2 linked regions of the Metallumcola ferriviriculae genome follow. The protein of the gene in region 2 interacts with the protein of the main gene of each other region in a pairwise test. Links are inferred from orthologs where the notes say so. Each region holds a gene or a part of one and is shown on either strand. Other genes may lie near its edges.

Region 1 (3,642 bases), 3.4 Mb from region 2 along the record:
CGTTTATGAAATATATGTCCGGCGTAAAATAGTTCTGCAAAAACCTGCACGTATAAATGCCCTGCACAAACGAGTAGTGGGTCTGGTAAATGCATCTGCCCAGGCAGAACTGTTTCATTTTTTAGTAGACCGTCTTACGCCGGATGAGAGAGCCGTTGCCCGAAGAGGCAGAAATGTGAAAACAGGTAGTGTTCCCAAGTATACCGATGTTGCCACATACCGCCACAGTACGGGTTTAGAGTGTCTGATTGGTTTTCTTCATCTTTGCGGCGAGGAGAAGCGGGTGGAGGAGTTGTTATCATTTTTAGAAGAGCTGGATACAAACAGGAAGAATGGGGGCTAGAATATGAAAGTATCGCTATTAAGCTACACCGACCAACCCGAAAAGAAGGTAGCTGCTGCAGCTAGATTATGCTACTCTCCAATAGGGGCTGATAAATTATTAGAAGATATGGATGATGGGCGAACCCAGGAGTTTTTGAGCAAATTGATATCCATGGGCCATTTATCCCCTCTGGAGCACATTTCATTTACTTTTGCCATCGAAGGTGTAAGCAGGGTACTCAGTCATCAAATGGTCAGACATCGTATTGCCTCATATTCTCAGAAGTCCCAACGCTATGTTAGTGAGCAAGATTTTCAATACATAGTTCCCCCTGCGATTAAAGAAAATGAACAGGCGCTGGTATTATATCGTGAACAAATGAGTGTTATTGCTGATGCTTATGCGGAGTTAGCGAAAATTGTTGCAAAAGAAGACGCGAGGTATATTCTGCCGTCTGCTTGTGAAACTAAATTTGTAGCCACTTTTAATGCGCGCAGTCTGCTTAATTTCTTTCAACACCGCTGTTGCCGCAGAGCGCAGTGGGAAATACGGCAATTGGCAGACGAAATGTTGAGTCAAGTCCGTCAGGTTGCCCCGGTAATTTTTCAAAAGGCAGGGGCCGCATGTGTCTCTCAGGGAGTTTGCTATGAAGGTGCTATGTCCTGCGGCAGGATAAAAAATGTAGTTACACGAGGTTAGGTGGGATGTATCTTGGATCAAATCGAAGGACGCAATCCGGTGGTAGAAGCATTAAAGGCCAACCGGGAAATGGAAAAGCTTTGCATTGCTAAAGGGAGTAAAGGGCAGGTCATATCAGAAATAGCTGAATTGTGCGCCCGGGCGAGTATTCCCGTTAAATGGCTGGATAAAAAGGAAATTCAGCAATTAGCGGTTACCGGGGGTCATCAAGGTATCATTGCTTTTGCCAAACCCGTAGCATATGCAGCTATTGAGGAGGTAATGGGGTCAATTAATGCTGAGGAAGACCCCATTTTTTTGTTATTGGACCACCTGCAGGATCCACAAAATTTTGGCGCGATTTTACGTACGGCAGAGGCCGCGGGAGTTAAGGCGTTAATTATTCCCAATCGCCGTGCCGTGGGCATGACACCCGCGGTATTAAAGGTAGCTGCTGGTGCTGTTGAGCACGTTCCGGTGGTTGCTGTAACCAATTTAGCCCGTACTATAGACCAGCTTAAAGACCAAGGATTCTGGGTGATGGGTGCACAAGCGGGTGCGGCACAGAGTATCTATCAGACAGACATGCGCATGCCGTTGGTGCTGGCAATAGGCAGCGAAGGTAAGGGACTCAGTCGTTTGGTTAAGGAAAAGTGTGATTTTTTGGTGAGTATCCCACTGATGGGTAAGTTAAATTCTTTAAACGCTGCCAGCGCGGCTGCAGTGGTAATTTTTGAGGCATTACGCCAGCGATTGGACGGATAGGTGATGTAATGGAAGACATTTTAATCGTAGATGGCTACAATGTTATCAGCGCCTGGCCGGAATTAATTGCGCTCAAGAATACCAGTTATGCCCACGCCAGGGACAAATTGCTGCAAATACTCAGTGACTATCGGGGATTTACCGGTATAGAAATTGTGGTGGTTTTTGACGCGCACTTGGTAAAGGGTGGTATCCAACGCGGGGAAACACTGGCGGGAATCCAAGTTATTTTCAGTGGTGAAGGGGAAACTGCTGATATGATTATTGAAAAACTGGTTGATCAATTACCCGGGGAAATGGCTATTGCGGTGGCAACATCGGATTGGGCGGAACAAAGGCTGGTTATGCAGCGTGGGGCAATGCGGTTATCTGCTCGTGACTTACTGCGGAAAGTAACTCATGCAAAACAGAACAGCCAAAAGTATTTCATTAATAAAAAAAACGATAAAGCTGCGTTGGACTTGAGATTAGCTGAAAATGTGAGGAAAACACTGGAAAAATGGCGGCGAGGCAAATAGGGATGAGGATATTCCAGATTTGGCGCAGCCTGTAAACTTAGCTTGATTTAGAGGGATATTTTATGTATAATTACTTATGTGCTGGACAACCTAGCATTTTTGTTATGCTCCATTTGATTAAAAAGGCATTTTATATGCCTTCTGAAAATTAAAAAATGGAGGCGATGTCATGAGCATTAACGCCCCGAAAGAAACGTACCAAACTTATGAAGTAATGGTTGACGAAGACATTGTAACCTTAGCTAAGGACGGGGATGATGTAGCTCAAGAATACCTAATCAATAAGTACAAGAATTTTGTCCGCGCAAAGGCAAGGTCTTACTTTCTTATCGGCGCGGACCGGGAAGACATTATCCAGGAAGGCATGATTGGCTTATATAAAGCTATACGTGATTTCCGCTGTGATAAGTTATCTTCCTTCAGAGCTTTTGCTGAACTTTGTATTACCCGGCAGATTATTACTGCCATCAAAACAGCTACACGCCAAAAGCATATTCCGCTTAATTCCTATGTATCCCTAAATAAACCCATCTATGATGAAGATTCTGACCGCACCTTGCTGGATGTGATTTCGGGCTCTAAAATTACGGATCCTGAAGAATTGATAGTCAGCCGTGAAGAGTTTGATGACATCGAAGAAAAGATGGGAGAAATTTTAAGTTCATTGGAATGGAAAGTTCTTATGGCATATTTGGAAGGCAAGTCTTATCAGGAAATTGCCATGGAATTAAAAAGACATGTCAAGTCCATTGATAATGCCTTGCAACGGGTTAAACGCAAGTTAGAAAGATATCTGGAAAAGCGAGATAGCAATTAATAAGGGCCTGTTCGGGATGTTTTTTTAAACTACCATAATTTTTCAGCAGTAATATGTTGACGGCCTATTTTTAAAATGCTATAATACTCCTTGTCGCCGTCGAGCCGACGTAGCTCAATTGGTAGAGCAGCTGACTTGTAATCAGCAGGTTGCGGGTTCGAGTCCCATCGTCGGCTCCACACTTTAATACACATGGAGAGGTTCCCGAGTTGGCCAAAGGGGGCAGACTGTAAATCTGCTGGCTCAGCCTTCACTGGTTCGAATCCAGTCCTCTCCACCAAAATTGAATGATACCGAGAGGTGGACAGATTCCACCTCTCACTTATCCTAATGCGGGGTGGAGCAGTTGGCAGCTCGTCGGGCTCATAACCCGGAGGTCATAGGTTCGAATCCTATCCCCGCAACCATTTTTTTAGGCCCATATAGCTCAGGAGGTAGAGCGTCGCCTTGGTAAGGCGGAGGTCTCCGGTTCAACCCCGGATATGGGCTCCAGAAAAAACATTAGTATTCCAGGCCTTGCGGGGTTTGGAATTTTTTCG
Region 2 (4,475 bases):
CCACAACGTAAACCTTATTACTGCAATGCTTTAAGTGATTTTTCCACATTTTCCACATTTTATTAGCAAGCTTGGACGCTGATTATTTTCCACATAGACAAACCCCGATTTTATAAGTTATTAACAGGGTTATCCACATTATCCACAGGCTGTTAGTCCACAAAAACAGATGTTCTTTTTCACAAGCGCACAAGCTCAATTAAAAAATTTTCTGTCCGGCAGCACCCGTCGTTTTTTGATAACTATAAAATTGCTCCCAAAGTTTATTTTATTAAGTCAATGCTACGTTTTCTTTTTGCACAAAAAAACTACAGGTAGTTTAAAGGTAAGTTGGGTACTGCATTTAGATCCAGTCCCGCGTCCTGCCCACCTTTAAGGGCATGATAACCGGCACATGCAATCATGGCTCCATTATCAGTGCAAAGTATTGGGGAGGGATTAAATATTTCGGCGCCCTCTACTACAGCTCTTTTTCTTAGGGCGCTGGTCAAACTACCGTTTGCAGCCACCCCGCCGACAACTGCCAATTGGTTAAGTCCGGTATCCTTTAAAGCAGCAAATGCTTTTCCCACCAGCACATCAATCACCGCCTGTTGGAAAGATGCTGCCACGTCCTCTTGAATCACTTCTTCGCCTTTTTGCCCAGCCCGGTTAATATAATTAAGCACAGCAGACTTAAGTCCGCTGAAACTAAAATCTAAACTACCGCCTTCCAGCCATGCGCGTGGAAATTGAATAGCACCGGCGTTACCCTCTCTCGCTATTCTTTCTATTTCCGGTCCCCCGGGATAGGATAACCCAAGAGCCCTGGCAACCTTATCAAAGGCTTCACCTGCCGCATCATCTCTCGTCTGACCTAAAAGCCGCATCCTTCCGTACCCTTCAAGAACTAATAAGCTGGTATGTCCCCCGGAAACCACAAGACAGAGCAAGGGTAACTTTATCCCCTTATTTTCTAAGAACACTGCATAAATATGACCCATTAAGTGATGGATCCCCAGCAAGGGTTTTTTGAGACTATATGCTATTGCCTTGGCTGTAGACACTCCTACCAGCAGGGCGCCCACCAAACCCGGGCCCTGAGTAACAGCCACAGCATTAATATCTTCCCATGATAAAGCCGCTTCTGTCAACGCTTGCTCCACAACAACAGCTATATTTTCTACATGCTTACGCGAAGCAATTTCCGGCACGACACCGCCATATCGCTTGTGGGTTTTAATCTGTGATGAAATAATATTAGCGAGGATTTCTTCCCCCCCCGCAACCACTGCTACCGAAGTTTCATCACAGCTTGTTTCTATGCCCAGTACCTTTTCACCACTCATCCTTTCACCTCGTCATCGATGCCTTCAATATCCATCAATAAATGTTTCCACATAATTATGGCATCTTCGTTATTGTCAGTATAATAGCCTTTTCTGACTCCTGCTTCGGCAAAACCCATCCCTTTATACAACTCCCGGGCAGTAAGGTTGGATGGACGCACCTCTAATGTCATCTTATCTGCTCCGTGCAGAAGTGTCTGCTGCATTAGAAACAATAACATTCGTTTGCCAAAGTCCAAACCGCGAAATTCCCGAGCTACCGCTATGTTAGTAATATGCGCCTCATCTAAAATCAACCACATACCGGCGTAACCAGCCACCTTTTTTTCAAGCAGGCAGACATAATAATGGGCGAATCTATTATGGCGGATTTCCCCCTCAAAAGCTCTTTTTGACCACGGAGTAGGAAAAGAATGCTTTTCTATTTCCAGAACCTGAGGCAAATGCCTGAGCTCCATGGGTGCAAAAGCGGGTTCCTTCACTAGTCTAGACCTCCTTGCCAGTGCCATGTTTAGACTCCCAACTCACCTCTGCTTCGGAGCGGCGAATATAGAATGGTGCTAGATTATAAATATCGTCCACCTCACCGCGTTGTAACCGCTGCCAAGCCAATTGAGCAACCTGGGCCGCACGGGGCCAGCGGTTTCCCTGGGCCGCCTTCCTTAAAAAAGGTTCTTTAAATACTTCAGGATAGGCATCCACTGCATCGCCCAAAATGGTAACCGGTTGATCATATTTAGCAAGCTGCTCCATTAGTTCACTTGGTGCCACGGCCATATAGTCCGTCAAACGACACAGTTCATTATCCTGGGTATTGTAAACAGCGGTATAGACCTCACTTTTACGAGCATCCAACAATGGACATATTAGACCCTGTGCTCCCGAAACATTCATGGCCAAGCCATCAAGAGTAGACACCCCGATAGCAGGCTTGTTTAGTGCTATACACATCCCTTTCACCGTAGCCAATCCTATACGTAAACCGGTAAAAGAACCCGGTCCGATGGCCAAGGCAAATGCTGCTACTTCTTCAATGTCCTTGGCGACAAACCGTAATAAACTATCTACCAACGGCATTAATGATTGAGAGTGGTTCTTTGAAGTATTGGTAAAAAACTCTCCTATCAGCTTGCCTTTATCAATAACCGCGACACTGGCTACTGCGGTAGCTGTTTCTAAAGCAAGAATCACGTCCAATTCTCCTCCAATTCCTTTAGCAATTTAGTATACGCTGAGCCGTATGGAATTATTTCCACAGCCCGGCCATCTTCCACGCGGCTTATCTTAATCGCCAAGCGTTCTTGGGGCAGTAATCCGGCAATGTTATCCGGCCACTCCACCACTGTCACACAGTCTCCCGGAAGATATTCCTCCAAGCCTGCATCAAAACCCTCCTGGGCATTGTTGAGACGATAAGCATCGATGTGGGCTATATCATACCTGCCATTATATATATTCAATAAAGAAAAAGTGGGGCTGGTTACCGGTTCCCCAACCCCTAAAGCCGCTGCAATGCCTTTTGTAAGTGTGGTCTTACCAGCTCCTAAATCCCCACTGAGTACCAATACGTTACCAGGCCCAATCAATTCACCAATACTATTTCCTAATTTTAGAGTATCTTCTTCCTTGGCTAGAAATAAGTACATCCGCTAATCCTCCATTACTCCAATACTTAAAAGAAATTATCTAGTATTATAACCTGAAACCCAGCTGAACAATCAAAAGGTATCCAGTGCCGCTAAGACAACAACTTTTACCTATCCCTAATTTGTTTACGAGCTTCCCGCACGCCATTTGCCTCATCCCTTAATAATGCCGCCGGCTGGAATGGGGCATTATCCCCAGCTAAATAGTTTTTCTGTATAACCTGGGAAAATCCTGCAATGTACCATTGCAGGATTGCACCCTCCCAATTCCCCTTGTTGGTGCCACTAAGCTAATACTATCAAACAAAAAACAATAGCTGAAGTTAGCTATCGCTTTAATATTTATCCGATTTTAACAAAAGATTTACCTATCTTGTCTAAACTAGGCAAGAGATTGCTTTCTGATATGGATGAATTCTCGTAATTTTTGGCGGACAACGTCAATATCAAAAGGTTTAAACCAGATGTCTGTGGCACCTATTGCTTCAGCTTTGTCCAGTTTATCTTGCGCCGAATAGGCAGTCATTAAAATTACGGGTATTTGTGGGTGTTTTTCGTTAATCCATTCTAATGCCTGTACTCCATCCATGATCGGCATACGGATATCCATCACTACAACCAAAGGAAGCTGTTCTTTTATTTGATTAATTGCTTCGAGACCGTTTCCTGCAGTGCGCACGTCCATTCCCTCTTCCTGACACAGCAGACTCAGCAGGGTACGTACCCCTACCTGGTCGTCAACCACCAAAGCTACCGCTTTACTCATAAGTTTGCCTCCCATCCTACAACACCTAATTCTACAGAGCGGAACAAAAACCTGCCATAATTTACAAAATTTCTTAGTTTAACCCTAAATTAATTGTGTAATATTGAAATTGTTTCATTTATAGCACGCTTCAACAAAAGCCGCAAACAACCTCCGGGAGTTTTCGTCATTTTGCCACATACATTCAGGATGCCATTGAACTCCTACAACGAAGGTGTTTTTTTCAGATTCAATGGCCTCAACAATGCCGTCACCCGCCTGGGCACAAATGGTAAATTGGGGCGCAATCTTCCTCACCGCTTGATGATGAAAGCTGTTTACCCTTATTTTGTCTGCGAGGATTATATCCTTTAGGATAGTATCAGGACTAATCGTTACAGCATGACTGGGGAAATGACGTGCTGCGCGCTGACTATGCTGGATCGCATCACTATATTGACTGTATATGTCTTGAAATATGTTGCCGCCGGCTGCAATGTTTAACACCTGTATTCCCCGGCACACAGCTAATAGCGGCTTATCGAGCAGTAAGAATTCCTTCGTCAAGCTTATCTCAAAACTATCACGTCGGGGCGTCATTTCACCCATTCCGGGCAGCGGCTCTTCGCCGAAAAAGACAGGGTCTACATCAACTCCGCCGGAGAGTAGTAAACCGTCAAGCAAATGGACAAAGGAATTAACCGACTTTCCCGCTGATGGCAGGAGCAGCGGCGTCCCACCTGCATGCTCCACAGC

The links.
Region 1: the proteins of tsaE (region 2) and rlmB interact in binary tests that used the Escherichia coli proteins (3 or more experiments, as listed by UniProt). The link is inferred for Metallumcola ferriviriculae from one-to-one orthologs.

Annotation. Positions count from the first base shown.
Region 1 is NZ_CP121694.1:133,892-137,533, reverse strand. The notes cover bases 1-2,902. They hold rlmB (23S rRNA (guanosine(2251)-2'-O)-methyltransferase RlmB), read left to right. Parts: upstream 1-1,036; coding sequence 1,037-1,768; downstream 1,769-2,902. Other genes in these bases: sigH (RNA polymerase sporulation sigma factor SigH), read left to right, coding at 2,456-2,902; MFMK1_RS00730 (NYN domain-containing protein), read left to right, coding at 1,777-2,286; thyX (FAD-dependent thymidylate synthase), read left to right, coding at 347-1,024; MFMK1_RS00745 (Mini-ribonuclease 3), read left to right, coding at 1-343. In the rest of the region: more of sigH, read left to right, coding at 2,903-3,103. UniProt on the Escherichia coli protein: Specifically methylates the ribose of guanosine 2251 in 23S rRNA.
Region 2 is NZ_CP121694.1:3,488,275-3,492,749, forward strand. What follows is about bases 1,246-4,240. They hold tsaE (tRNA (adenosine(37)-N6)-threonylcarbamoyltransferase complex ATPase subunit type 1 TsaE), read right to left. Parts: upstream 2,975-4,240; coding sequence 2,516-2,974; downstream 1,246-2,515. Other genes in these bases: tsaD (tRNA (adenosine(37)-N6)-threonylcarbamoyltransferase complex transferase subunit TsaD), read right to left, coding at 1,246-1,328; rimI (ribosomal protein S18-alanine N-acetyltransferase), read right to left, coding at 1,325-1,810; tsaB (tRNA (adenosine(37)-N6)-threonylcarbamoyltransferase complex dimerization subunit type 1 TsaB), read right to left, coding at 1,815-2,519; MFMK1_RS17255 (response regulator), read right to left, coding at 3,357-3,740; MFMK1_RS17260 (gamma-glutamyl-gamma-aminobutyrate hydrolase family protein), read right to left, coding at 3,855-4,240. Outside these bases: more of tsaD, read right to left, coding at 309-1,245; more of MFMK1_RS17260, read right to left, coding at 4,241-4,475. UniProt on the Escherichia coli protein: Required for the formation of a threonylcarbamoyl group on adenosine at position 37 (t(6)A37) in tRNAs that read codons beginning with adenine.